3 regions of the Labrys sp. Lb11 genome follow, and region 2 is predicted to be linked to each of the others. Evidence: riboswitches for the same ligand, from Rfam matches in the RefSeq annotation. Region 2 holds a riboswitch; each other region holds the start of a gene.
What was found. Region 2 has a riboswitch for cobalamin ahead of AC27L4_RS00370 (DUF1636 family protein). Riboswitches for the same ligand answer to the same signal wherever they lie in the genome.
Positions count from the first base shown of each region.

Region 1: another riboswitch for cobalamin. It lies ahead of bluB (5,6-dimethylbenzimidazole synthase); the one in region 2 lies ahead of AC27L4_RS00370 (DUF1636 family protein).
Region 3: another riboswitch for cobalamin. It lies ahead of metE (5-methyltetrahydropteroyltriglutamate--homocysteine S-methyltransferase); the one in region 2 lies ahead of AC27L4_RS00370 (DUF1636 family protein).

Region 1 covers NZ_BAAJOT010000005.1:395,734-400,005, reverse strand. Annotated here, with positions in the region: gene AC27L4_RS20465 (agmatinase) at 1-422, opposite strand, end outside; gene gatB (Asp-tRNA(Asn)/Glu-tRNA(Gln) amidotransferase subunit GatB) at 435-1,907, opposite strand; gene bluB (5,6-dimethylbenzimidazole synthase) at 1,971-2,681, opposite strand; cobalamin riboswitch at 2,726-2,910, opposite strand; gene AC27L4_RS20450 (GNAT family N-acetyltransferase) at 3,094-3,651, shown strand; gene AC27L4_RS20445 (chorismate mutase) at 3,970-4,260, opposite strand.
Region 2 covers NZ_BAAJOT010000001.1:71,119-75,390, reverse strand. Annotated here, with positions in the region: gene cobN (cobaltochelatase subunit CobN) at 1-162, opposite strand, end outside; gene cobW (cobalamin biosynthesis protein CobW) at 421-1,455, opposite strand; gene AC27L4_RS00370 (DUF1636 family protein) at 1,452-1,823, opposite strand; cobalamin riboswitch at 1,931-2,128, opposite strand; gene AC27L4_RS00365 (hypothetical protein) at 2,221-2,589, shown strand; gene cobU (bifunctional adenosylcobinamide kinase/adenosylcobinamide-phosphate guanylyltransferase) at 2,595-3,098, shown strand; gene cobO (cob(I)yrinic acid a,c-diamide adenosyltransferase) at 3,095-3,703, shown strand; gene AC27L4_RS00350 (hypothetical protein) at 3,911-4,192, opposite strand.
Region 3 covers NZ_BAAJOT010000006.1:207,674-211,945, reverse strand. Annotated here, with positions in the region: gene AC27L4_RS22940 (ABC transporter substrate-binding protein) at 1-1,228, shown strand, start outside; cobalamin riboswitch at 1,369-1,584, shown strand; gene metE (5-methyltetrahydropteroyltriglutamate--homocysteine S-methyltransferase) at 1,886-4,240, shown strand.

The sequences.
Region 1 (4,272 bases), on a different contig from region 2:
TCGATCTGCAGGATCCAGATCGGCCCGTGGTCGGCAAAGCCGGCGAGGAAGGGGATCGGAACGGAATCATCGCCACCGAGCAGGATCGGCACGGCGCCCGATGCCAGCACGTCCCGCGTCTTCTCCTCGATCCCGGCTCGATTCCCTGCATTGTCATGCATCACGGTCGGAATATTGCCGACATCGACGCATGAAGGCGGCTTGCCGTCGAACAGGGGACCGTCGAGATCGAAGTCCCAATGCTCGACGAGGCCCGCGTCGACCTGGCTGGCGGCACGGATGGCGTCGGGCGCGAGGGCATAGCCGCTGCTGTCCCTGGCGGGATAGGTGCTGCCGTGGCCGGCCCCGAAGAGCACGATCCGGGGTGCGCGCCCGCCGTCGAGGCGGGCGGGAAACCCCAGGAAGGTGAGGGCAAGGGTCATTGGGAAGGCGGCTCAGATGCCGAGCTTGCTCTTCAGCAGGTCGTTGACGGCCCCCGGCGCCGCCTTGCCGCCCGTCTGCTTCATGACCTGGCCGACGAACCAGCCGAGCATGGTGGGCTTCGCCTTCACCTGCTCGACCTTGTCGGGGTTGGCGGCGATCACCGCATCGACCGCCGCCTCGATCGCGCCGGTGTCGGTGACCTGCTTCATGCCGCGAGCCTCGACCAGGGTGCGCGGGTCGCCGCCCTCGCTCCAGACGATCTCGAACAGGTCCTTGGCGATCTTGCCGGAGATCGTGCCTTCGCCGATCAGGTCGACGATGCCGCCGAGCTGCGCCGCCGAGACCGGCGAAGAGGCGATGTCCTTGCCTTCCTTGTTCAGACGGCCGAACAGCTCGTTGATCACCCAGTTGGCCGCCGCCTTGCCGTCGCGGCCCCTGGCCACGGCTTCGAAGAAGTCAGCCGATTCGCGCTCGGCCACCAGCACGCCGGCGTCATAGGGCGACAGGCCGTAATCGGCGATGAAGCGCGCCTTCTTGGCATCCGGAAGTTCGGGCAGGTCCTTGGCCAGCGCGTCGACATAGGCCTGGTCGAACTCGAGCGGCAACAGGTCGGGGTCGGGGAAGTAGCGATAGTCGTGCGCTTCCTCCTTCGAACGCATGGAGCGCGTCTCGCCCTTGCCGGGATCGTAGAGGCGCGTCTCCTGCTCGATGACGCCGCCATCCTCGAGGATGGCGATCTGGCGGCGCGCCTCGGTCTCGATCGCCTGGCCGATGAAGCGGATCGAGTTGACGTTCTTGATCTCGCAGCGCGTGCCGAAGGGCTCGCCCGGCCGGCGCACGGAGACGTTGACGTCGGCGCGCAGGTTGCCCTTGTCCATGTCGCCGTCGCAGGTGCCGAGATAGCGCAGGATGGTGCGCAGCTTGGTCACATAGGCGCGCGCCTGGTCGGACGAGCGCAGGTCCGGCTTGGAGACGATCTCCATCAGCGCCACGCCCGAACGGTTCAGGTCGACGAAGGACATCGAGGGGTGCTGGTCGTGCAGCGACTTGCCGGCGTCCTGCTCCAGGTGCAGACGCTCGATGCCGACCGTCAGCGTCTCGCCCGTCTCCGGCACCTCGACGACAATGGTGCCCTCGCCGACGATCGGCTGCTTGTACTGGCTGATCTGGTAGCCCTGCGGCAGATCCGGGTAGAAGTAGTTCTTCCGGTCGAACACCGACCTGTGGTTGATCTGCGCCTTGAGGCCGAGGCCGGTGCGGATCGCCTGGCGCACGCATTCCTCGTTGATCACCGGCAGCATGCCGGGCATGGCAGCGTCGACCAGCGAGACATGGCTGTTGGGCTCGGCGCCGAAACCGGTGGAGGCGCCCGAAAACAGCTTCGCCTCGGAGGTGACCTGGGCGTGGACCTCCAGGCCGATGACCAGTTCCCAGTCGCCGGTGGCGCCCTTGATGATCTTCTTGGGGTCGACGGCGGCGGTCATGGCGGGGCTCCGGACGGCGGGATCGAATGCTGGGCTTCCGAATAGAGGGTCGTGGGCTGCCTATCAAGTTTCAGCCGCCGGCGCCTGCCCCCAGCCGTCCTCGAACACCAGCTCATCGAGCGGCAGCCGCCGGGCCCAGCGCTTCGCCTCCAGCTCCGGCCGCTCGTAGAGCCGGTCGACATAGCCGACGCAGAGATAGGCGACGATGACGATGCCGGCGGGGATGCGCAGGATCGCCCGCATCCGCGCCTCCTCGAAGATCGAGACCCAGCCGACGCCGATGCCCTCGGCCCGGGCCGCCAGCCAGAGGTTCTGCACGGCGCAGGCGGTGGAATGGAGATCCATGTCGCGATTGTGGGTGCGGCCGAGCACCGCCGGCCCGCCGCGGGAGCGGTCGCAGGTGACGCAGATGTTGAGCGGCGCGGCCCGGATGCCTTCCAGCTTCAGCGAGCGGTAGAGCGCCGCGCGCTCGCCGGTGAACAGCGAGGCGGCCTCGGCGTTGGCCGCCTCGAACGCCCGGCGCACCTCCTCCTTCACCGCTTCCGAGCGGATGAGCAGGAAGTTCCACGGCTGCATCAGGCCGACCGACGGCGCATGATGCGCCGCCTCCAGCAGCCGCCGGACGACGTCGCCGGGGATCGGCCGCGGCAGGAACGGGCCGCGCACGTCGCGGCGCGTCTCGATCGCCCGATAGAGCGCGGCGCGCTCGCCTTCGCTGAACGGACCGGCCGCGACGAGACCGGCGTCGATCGGATCGGAAACAGGTTCGGGCATCGGTCTCCCCACCATGCCGGATCGCCCGTTCCGCCGTCCGTGCGGAAAGAGCTTGCCGTCTGGCCGGTCTTCCGACTCCGGATCCTCCCGTTCCGGCGCCTTCCCGGCCCTGCGGCCAGTGGCGTCATCCTGCCGGAACAGTCCCCGTCACGGCGTTGGGCACGTCGCGGATTGGCACCGCGTTCCCGATTCTCCCGCATGCGCGGGCACCAGACGCAGCAGCGATAGCGCAGGTGCAGCCCCGCCGGCAAGGCGCCGCTTGCGATCCGCCCGCCAGCCGGCATTGTGGGGGCAAGCAGCCTGTCGTGGCTTTCGCCACGCTTGATTTGCATTTTTCAATGCAGAATCAAGGCTGCGCAGACTCACACGTGCAAGCAGGTCCGCGAGAACCTGCCTTGCCTGGATGCCCCCGATGCCCCCACACCCCGACCGCCCCGATCGCATCCCCACGCTCGCCACCGAGCGCCTGACCCTGCGCGGCCACGGCATCGGCGACTTCGACGCCATGGCCGCGCTGTGGGCGGATCCGGAGGTCACGCGCCACATCGGCGGCCGTCCTCTGACCCGGGAAGAGGCCTGGGGACGCCTCCTGCGCTATGCCGGACTGTGGTCCTTGCTCGGCTACGGCTACTGGGCCATCGTCGAGACGGCATCCGGCCGCTTCGTCGGCGAGGCCGGGTTCGCCGATTTCCGGCGGGAGATCGAGCCGCCGCTCGACGGCATCCCCGAAGCGGGCTGGATCCTGGCGTCCTGGGCCCAGGGCCGGGGGTTCGGGACCGAGGCCCTGCACGCGATGCTGGCCTGGGGCGAGGCGTATTTCGGGCCGGTGCGCAGCGCCTGCCTGATCGCCCCGGAGAACCTGCGCTCGATCCGCCTGGCGCGGCGGTGCGGCTATCGGGTGGCCTCGCCGGCCGCCTACAAGGGCCAGTCCCTGCTCCTGCTCCGGCACGAAGCCGGCGCCCAGATGTGATGCTGCTGTGCAACAGGCCGTGCGCGACCTTGGATGCGGCGCGATGCCCCCCTTGCGATTCGAGAGAATCGCCGGCACGTTCGAGGCGTCGTCAACCAGCGAAAGGAGGTGATCCAGTGTCTCATCGGTGTGAAGTCCGGTCCTCGGCGCTCTGGATCCTCACTCTGCGCGAGGTCCGCGGCGCCTGACGCCGGTTGGCCGTCAAGGCCGGACCAGACCCGAATTTTCAAGCAAGCCCAGAGGCGGAACGCACGGCGTTTCGCCTCTGTTGCGTTCCGGGGGCCGGGCAAGCCGCCCCGATGGCAGCCGGTGGCGGCCCTATTCGCCGAGATGCTCGGCCTCGTAGCGGCAGATCCAGTCGATCAGATTGCGCCACACGGCTTCGGCCAGATCCGGCGGCAGCCCCCGGGCCTGCGCCAGGCCGCGGACATGGGCGACCACGTCCTCCACCCGATCGGGAATGAGCGCCGGCAGGTTCTCGCGCGCCTTCACGGCGATGACCCGCTCGACGATGCCCATGCGCTCGGCCAGCAGGGCGACCAGGCCGCCATCGATCCGGTCGATCTCCCGGCGCAGATCCGCCAGCGTATCGGCGCGCTCAGCCGCCACGGCGGCGCGCCC
Region 2 (4,272 bases):
GGCGAGCGGCGCCACGCGCAGCCCTTCCAGGCCGCCGGCGGCGGCCAGCGCCAGATCGCTGTCGGTGAAGGACAGGAAGACGACGTCGCCCGGCGCCTGGCCGAGATCGACCGCCGCCTCGGCGGCGTCGAGCGAGCGCGTGTCCTGCGGGAGAAGATGCATCGTGTCCTACCGCACCAGCGCGACCTGCCGGCCCCCGGCACAGCCGCGGCCTGGCGCCGCCCGGGAAAAGAGCCTTCGGGGAGAAGGGGCAGCCGGCCGTGCCGAGCGCCTGCCCCGAAGCGACGCGCCCTGTCCCAAACGGCCCGGCGGCGCGCCGCAACCGTGTCGGGGCAAGGCTTCGACGGCAATCCGGACGTGTCGCGACGCCCTCCGGTCCGTCCGATCTGCGCAGCGGATCATGCCGCGATCATACACCCGCTAGGCAGCCAGCGCCCGCTCGATCGCGGCTCGGTCGAGCCCCTTCTCGCCGATCACCACGATGCGGCCGGCGCGGGGCTCGCCGGGGCCCCAAGCCCGGTCGAAATGGTGGGAGAAGCGGGCGCCGACCCCCTGGACCAGCAGGCGCATCGGCTTGCCGTCGACGGCGACGAAGCCCTTCATGCGCAGGATGTCGTGGGTTTCCGCCGCGGCCTTGAGCCGGGCCACCAGCGCCTCCGGCTCGGCCACGGCCGGCAGGTCGACGACGAAGGTGTCGAAATCGTCGTGGTCGTGCTCGGGCTCGGCGTCGTGGTGCGAGGGACGGGCGGCGAGGTCGTCCTCGGCCGCGGCAGCGAGGCCGAGCAGCACGGCGGCGTCGATGCGCCCCTGGACGGTCTTCACCACCTTCACGGCGCGCGGCACGGTGCGGACGATATCGGCGGAGACGGTGGCCGCCTCCTCGGCGCTGAGCAGGTCGCCCTTGTTGAGCACCACCAGGTCGGCGCACAGGAGCTGGTCCTCGTAGACCTCCTCCAGCGGGTTGTCGTGGTCGAGCGCGGCATCGCCCTCGGCCCGACGCTTCAGTTCCTCCGGATCGTCGGCGAAACGTCCGGCCGCCACGGCCGCGCCGTCGACCACGGCCACCACGCCGTCGACGGTGACGCGCGAGCGCACCGCCGGCCAGTTGAAGGCCTTGACCAGCGGCTTGGGCAGCGCCAATCCCGATGTCTCGATGACGATATGCTCGGGCCGCTCGGGCCGGTCGAGCAGCGCCTCCAGCGCCGGCACGAAATCGTCGGCCACGGTGCAGCAGATGCAGCCGTTCGACAGTTCGACGATGTTCTCGGCCGGGCAGCTCTCGATGCCGCAGCCCTTGAGGATCTCGCCGTCGACTCCGACATCGCCGAACTCGTTGACGATCAGGGCGAGGCGCCGGCCGTTCGCCGTCTCCAGGAGGTGGCGGATCAGCGTGGTCTTGCCGGCGCCGAGGAAGCCGGTGACGATGGTGCAGGGAACCTTTTGCAGCGTGCTCATTCGGCAGCGTCCTTGAGGAAGGGATGGGGCGGGATGCGGGCGACCATGCCGCGCTTGAACGGTTCGGGCCGGCCGCGCCAGGGCATCAGCCCGTCGGTGGAGGCGGCGAGCAGGCCGGCGGCGGCCAGTATGTCGGGGCCGGCGTCCGGCGTGAGGTCGCCGAACACATAGGTCCAGGCGCCGGGCGCGGTCAGGGAAACGGTGCAGGCGCGGCGGCAATTGCCGAGGCACTCGACCGGGTTGAGCTGCATGGCGGCGGGTATCGTCTCGGCCAGCGCCTGGTGCAGCCGTGCCCCGGAGCGCGGCGCGGTGGGATCGTCGCCCTCGCGCCGGCAGGTGACGCAGACATGAATCACGACGTCCCGCATCGGCCGGGCCTTGCGCCTTTCCTTGCGCCGCGGCGCGGCACGGGGCGCGGTTGCAGCCGCCGCGACGGCGGCAGCCCGGCACCGGTTGCTTCCGGGGCGCCCCGCCCGGACCGGCATGCGCAACGGCAGGTCTCCTGGCTCGCGGGTCGCCGCGACGCGCCGCCTTCCCGGAGATGGCTCCAGTGGCCTCCTGGCGCGCCGCTCGCCGCTCACAGTTGCGGGGGCAGCCGCGGACTGGGGGCCGGAGCCCCGCACCGCATTCCCTTTTGACTCTCGGACGAGAGACCGTCTGGATCGGACTAAAGGACTGTGCGACAAGCCTTGTCAATCGCACAGGCGACGCAGGCTTGCCTCGGCCGGCAGGCGGCGCAGCCATGCACGGCACGGGACAACGGACATGAGCGGCGAGGAAAAGCCGGAGGCCGCCGACAGGCCGGAGCGCATCGATTCCACCTTCCGGAACGGCTCGGTGACCGCGATCGGCGTGGTCGTCGGCTTCTCCCTCGGCTTCCTCAGCAACTGGGCCTCGCAGCCGGGCGACTGGAACTGGCTCGACATCGCGGCCGTGATCCTGATCTGCATCGGCCTCGGCCTGCAGATCCGGGCGCTGGCCGGCATGCTCTATGTCAGCTCGCTCGATCTTGCGATCTATGACCGGCTGATCCGCTTCTTCCTGGCCGGCGTCATCCTGGTGGCGATCGGCGTCGGCATCGCCATCTTCGCCGACGTGCTCGGCTTCAACGTCACCGCGCTGCACAAGCCGTGACCGCCCTGCCCGATCGCCTCACCCTGGTCATCGGCGGCGCCCGTTCCGGCAAGAGCGCGCATGCCGAGGCGCTGATCGGCCGCCTGCCCCCGCCCTGGACCTATATCGCCACGGCGCAGGCCTTCGACGCGGAGATGCACGAGCGCATCGCCGAGCACCGGCGCCGGCGCGACGGGCGCTGGGTCACCGAGGAGGCGCCGCTCGAGCTCGCCGCCGCCCTGGCCGCGGCGCCGGGCCCGGTGCTGGTCGACTGCCTGACGCTCTGGCTCACCAACCTGATGCTGGCCGAACAGGCGCTCGAGCCGGCTTTCTCCGGGCTCGAGGCGGCCCTGGCCGCTGCCGCCCATCCCGTGGTCCTGGTGTCGAACGAGGTCGGCCTCGGCGTCGTGCCGGACAACGCCCTGGCCCGCGCCTTCCGCGACGAGGCCGGGCGGCTCAACCAGCGGGTGGCACGGCAGGCCGACCGCGTGCTGTTCATGGTCTCCGGCCTGCCGATGGTGGTGAAATGAGCGAAGCGGACGACGGGGCCCGCCACAAGGCGAAGATGGCCAAGCGCAAGGCGGTGCAGGACGCGGAAGTGGCCTCCAAGACCCTCGAGAAGGGGCTGCTGATCGTCCATACCGGAGCCGGCAAGGGCAAGTCGACCGCCGCCTTCGGCCTCATGCTGCGCGCCCTCGGCCATGGCTGGCGCGTCGGCGTGGTGCAGTTCATCAAGGGCGCCTGGTCGACCGGCGAGCGGGCCGCGCTGGAGCGCTTCTCCGACCTCGTCACCTGGAAGACCATGGGCGAGGGCTTCACCTGGGAGACGCAGGACCGCGAGCGCGACGTGGCTGCGGCCGGGCGCGCCTGGACCGAGGCGCAGGCGATGATGGCCGATCCGGACATCCGTCTCCTCGTGCTCGACGAGCTCAACATCGCCCTGCGCTACGACTATCTGCCGCTGGCGGCGGTGGTAGCGGCGCTGGCGGCGCGCCGGCCTGACCTGCACGTCGTCGTCACCGGCCGCAACGCCAAGCCGGAACTGATCGCCGCGGCGGACCTGGTGACCGAAATGACGCTGGTGAAGCACCATTTCGCCGCCGGTGTGAAGGCGCAGCAGGGCGTGGAGTTCTGACCGGGACGGGCGGGCGCCGACCGCGGGTCGGCCGAGAGCACGCTGGCCGTGGCCGTGCGTGACGTGGTCCATGAGTTCGGCAGCGTCCAGGGCGACAGGATCGACGTCTCCGCCGTCGACGCCGATGGCGGTGCGTCCGGCGATCAGGCCTTCGTCTTCATCGGCCAGGCCAGCTTCACCCATGGAGCCGGCGAGTCGCTCCGCATGTCACCGGCGACGCTTGAAGCGAAATTGCCACAGCAGCCCGGCGGTGATCGCGACTGCGCCAATCGTGGCGGGAAACGCGTACTCGCCCCATGCACCCCACCAAATCAAGGCTGCAAGTGTGAATCCGGCAACCGATATGAAAGCGACGATCGCGCTTGGTTTCAGGTAAGCCCATGGCCTGGGATAGCCAGCCCGATTTGCGAACGTATCGAAGGCCATGCGATAGATGCCGACGACGATTGCGATGATGAATATCACCTCATAACCGAGGGAGTGATCCATCGTTCCCGTCCTTCGCTCGCGGGCAGAATCCTACCCTAAATCCAAAAGCACCGGAGTCACAGACGTTCGGACCGGATTGC
Region 3 (4,272 bases), on a different contig from region 2:
GGCGAAGTTCTCCGACGGTTCGCCGATCACCGCCGGGGACGCTGCCTTCACGATCCTGCGCATCCGCGACGACAAGGGCTCGCTGTGGAGCGATTCCTACAAGAACGTCGCCTCGGCCGAGGCCAAGGACGATCACACCCTGGTGGTGACGCTGAAGACGCGATCGGCGCCGTTCCTGTCGACGCTGGCCATGCCGGGCGTCTCGATCGTTTCCGAGAAGGCCGTGACCGCCAAGGGCGACGCCTATGCCGAGGAGCCGGTCTCCTCCGGCGCCTTCACGCTGAAGCAGTGGAGCCGCGGCGACCGGGTGGTGCTGGAGAAGAACCCGAACTTCTGGCAGGCCGACCGCGTCAAGCTCGACGGCGTGGAGTGGATCATCGTCTCCGACGACAACACCCGCATGCTCAAGGTCCAGGCCGGCGAGCTCGACGCCGCGATCTTCGTGCCGTTCTCGCGCGTCGCCGAGCTGCAGAAGGATCCGAACCTCACCATCCACCTCGATCCCTCGACGCGCGAGGACCATCTCCTGATCAACCATTCGCACGGCCTGCTGGCCAAGAAGGAGGTGCGCCAGGCGCTGGACTACGCCGTCGACAAGCAGGCGATCATCGACACGGTGATCTTCGGCCTCGGCGAGGTCGCCAACTCCTACGTCCCGAAGGGGGCCCTCTACTACAACGCCGCCAATCCGGCCCGACCCTACGACCCGGAGAAGGCCAAGGCGATGCTGGCCGAGGCCGGGGCCAAGGACCTGACGCTGACCTATGTGGTCAATGCCGGCAACGAGGTCGACGAGCAGATCTCGGTGCTGCTGCAGCAGCAGCTCGCCAAGGTCGGCGTCACCGTCAACATCCAGAAGGTCGACCCGGGCCAGAGCTGGAACATGCTGGTGGACGGCGCCTACGACATCTCGGTCAACTACTGGACCAACGACATCCTCGATCCCGACCAGAAGACCACCTTCGTGCTGGGCCATGACAGCAACAACAACTACATGACCCACTACAACAATCCGACGGTGAAGGCGTTGGTCGAAGAGGCGCGCAGCGAGCCGGACGCGGCCAAGCGCGCGGCCATGTACAAGCAGATCCAGGAGACCGCCAAGGAGGACGTCAACTGGATCGACCTCTATTACAGCCCCTATCGCAACGTCTCGCGCAAGACCATCCAGGGCTTCGACCAGAACCCGCTCGGCCGCTTCTTCCTGGAGGATACGGTCAAGGATTGACCGGAGCACGGACAAGACCGACCGCCACGGCCCGCCGGAGAGCCCCTCCGGCGGGCCGTCTTGCTTGCGATCCCTCCCAAATTTCATATGTCAATATAAAGATGCGTTTATATCATACTTGACGCTTTGCCGTCCCCGTGCTCCATTGCCGCCGTCGAGGTTCTCCATGCGGGCCGTCCGCATGGAGCCAAGAGGGAATCCGGTGAGCCGCGAGGCAAGGCCGGGGCTGCCCCCGCAACTGTGAGCGGAGAGCCGCTGTCCGAACAGGCCACTGCCGTCCGGGATCGGAGGGTGGGAAGGCGGGACAGGGGCGACGACCCGCGAGCCAGGAGACCTGCCTCGACGGTCCTGACGTCCTCGGGCGGGGTGCCCCGGTGGTCGCGTGGCATGGCTGCGTCCGATCGGCAGGCTCTCCCGAACCCGCCGGCACCCGTGACTGCCTGCGCGCATCCGCTCGGCCTTTGCCCCCAAGAATTTGGGGTCTGCCGATGTCCAACTCCCATCTGCTGAAATCCACGCTCGATCCTCCGCGCCGCTGCTCCGCGTCCGGCCGACGATGCCGGCGCCCAGGCCGGCCATAGCCGGCCACGCCGCCTCCCCTTCCCAGTCCATCAGCGAGCCGGCGCCGTCCTGCGGCGGCCGGCCGAAGGATCACGCATGTCCATTCCCGTCAGCACCCTGGGCGCCCCGCGCATCGGCCCCCGCCGCGAACTCAAGACCGCCCTGGAATCCCACTGGGCCGGCGCCACCGACGCCGCCGCCCTGCGGGAAACGGCGGCGCGGCTGCGCGCCGCCAACTGGGGCCGCCAGAGCGCCCTCGGCGTCACCCATATCCCCTCCAACGACTTCTCGCTCTACGATCAGGTCCTCGACACCACCGCCATGGTCGGCGCCGTGCCCGAGCCCTATGGCTGGCGGGGCGGCCCGGTGCCGCTGGAGACCTATTTCGCCATGGCCCGCGGCAGCCACGCCGAGGCGCATGCGGCGGACTGCGGCCATCACCACCCCGGAGCCGGCCAGCCCGCCCTGGAGATGACGAAGTGGTTCGACACCAACTACCACTACATGGTGCCGGAGTTCCGCCGCGGACAGAGCTTCGAGCTGGCCTCGACGAAGCCGGTGGACGAGTTCCTCGAAGCCAGGCGCCTCGGCATCCCGACCCAACCCGTGCTGATCGGCCCGGTGACCTATCTCCTGCTCGGCAAGAGCCGGGACGCCTCGCTCTCGCCGCTGTCCCTGCTGCCGGGCCTGCTGCCCGTCTACGCCGAGGTGCTGTCGCGCCTCGCGGCCGCGGGCGCCGACTGGGTGCAGATCGACGAGCCCTGCCTCGTGCTCGACTCCAGCCCGGCGGTGCAGGCGGCGATGCGGATCGCCTATGACGCCCTGGCCGTGGCGGCGCCGCGGCTGAGGATCATGCTCACCACCTATTTCGGCGGCCTCGGCGACAATCTCGACCTTGCCCTCGGCCTCCCCGTGGCCGGCTTGCATCTCGACCTCGTGCGGGCGCCGGAGCAGCTCGACGCCGCCATCCGCAAGGCGCCCGAAGGCCTGGTGCTGTCGCTGGGGGCAATCGACGGGCGCAATGTCTGGCGCTCCGATCTCAACGGCCTGCTCGACCGCCTGGAGCCGGCGGTGCAGCAGCTCGGCGCCCATCGCGTCGTGCTGGCGCCCTCCTGCTCGCTGCTGCACGTGCCGCTCGACCTCGCCCTCGAAACCGACCTCGATCCGGAGCTGGCGAGCTGGCTCGCCTTCGCCGTCCAGAAGATCGGCGAGCTCGCGGTGCTGTCGCGGGCGTTGGTCGACGGCCGCGGCGCCGCCGCCGGCGAGCTCGCCCTCTCCGACGCGGCCCGGGCGTCCCGATCCTCGTCGCCGCGCATCCACGACCCGGCGGTCGCCGGGCGGATCGCCGCCGTCAAGCCCGCCATGGCGCGGCGCCAGCACCCCTACGCCCTGCGGCGCCGGACCCAGGAATGGCTCGGCCTGCCGGCCTTCCCGACCACCACCATCGGCTCCTTCCCGCAGACCGGAGACGTCCGCAAGGCGCGCGCCGCCCACGCCAAGGGAGTGATGGACGATGCCGGCTACCGCGCCTTCCTGCGCGAGGAAACCGCGCGGGCGGTACGCTGGCAGGAGGAGATTGGCCTTGACGTCCTCGTGCACGGCGAGTTCGAGCGCAACGACATGGTCCAGTACTTCGGCGAGCAGCTCGTCGGCTTCGCCTTCACCCGGCACGGCTGGGTGCAGAGCTACGGATCGCGCTGCGTGCGCCCGCCGATCATCTACGGCGACGTGTCGCGGCCGCAGCCGATGACGGTGGAATGGTCGGCCTATGCCCAGTCGCTGACGCCGCGGCCGATGAAGGGCATGCTCACCGGCCCGGTCACCGTGCTGCAATGGTCCTTCGTGCGCGACGACCTGCGGCGCGACGAGGTCTGCCGGCAGATCGCCCTGGCGCTGCGCGACGAGGTCCACGACCTGGAGCAGGCGGGCATCCGCATCATCCAGATCGACGAGCCGGCGATCCGCGAGGGGCTGCCGCTGCGCCGCCGCGACCGCAAGGCCTATCTGGACTGGGCGGTGGAATGCTTCCGGCTCGCCTCCTCGGGCGTGGACGATGCGACGCAGATCCACACCCACATGTGCTACTCGGAGTTCAACGACATCATCGACGCCGTCGGAGCCATGGATGCGGACGTGATCTCGATCGAGACCGCCCGCTCCAACATGGAGCTGCTCGACGCCTTCGCCGCCTATCGCTACCCCAACGAGATCGGCCCCGGCGTCTATGACATCCACTCGCCGCGCTGCCCGAGCGTGGAGGAGATGACGGCGCTGCTCCGCAAGGCGGCCGAGCGCCTGTCCGAGGGCCAGATCTGGGTGAACCCCGATTGCGGCCTGAAGACCCGGCGCTGGGAGGAGGTGCGCCCGGCCATCGCCAACATGGTCGCCGCCGCCCGCCTGCTGCGCGGCCAGGCCGCGACGCGGCGGGACGAGGCCGCGGCGATGTCCTGAACAGCCGTGGCGCGCCGCCGCGCTTCAAACGG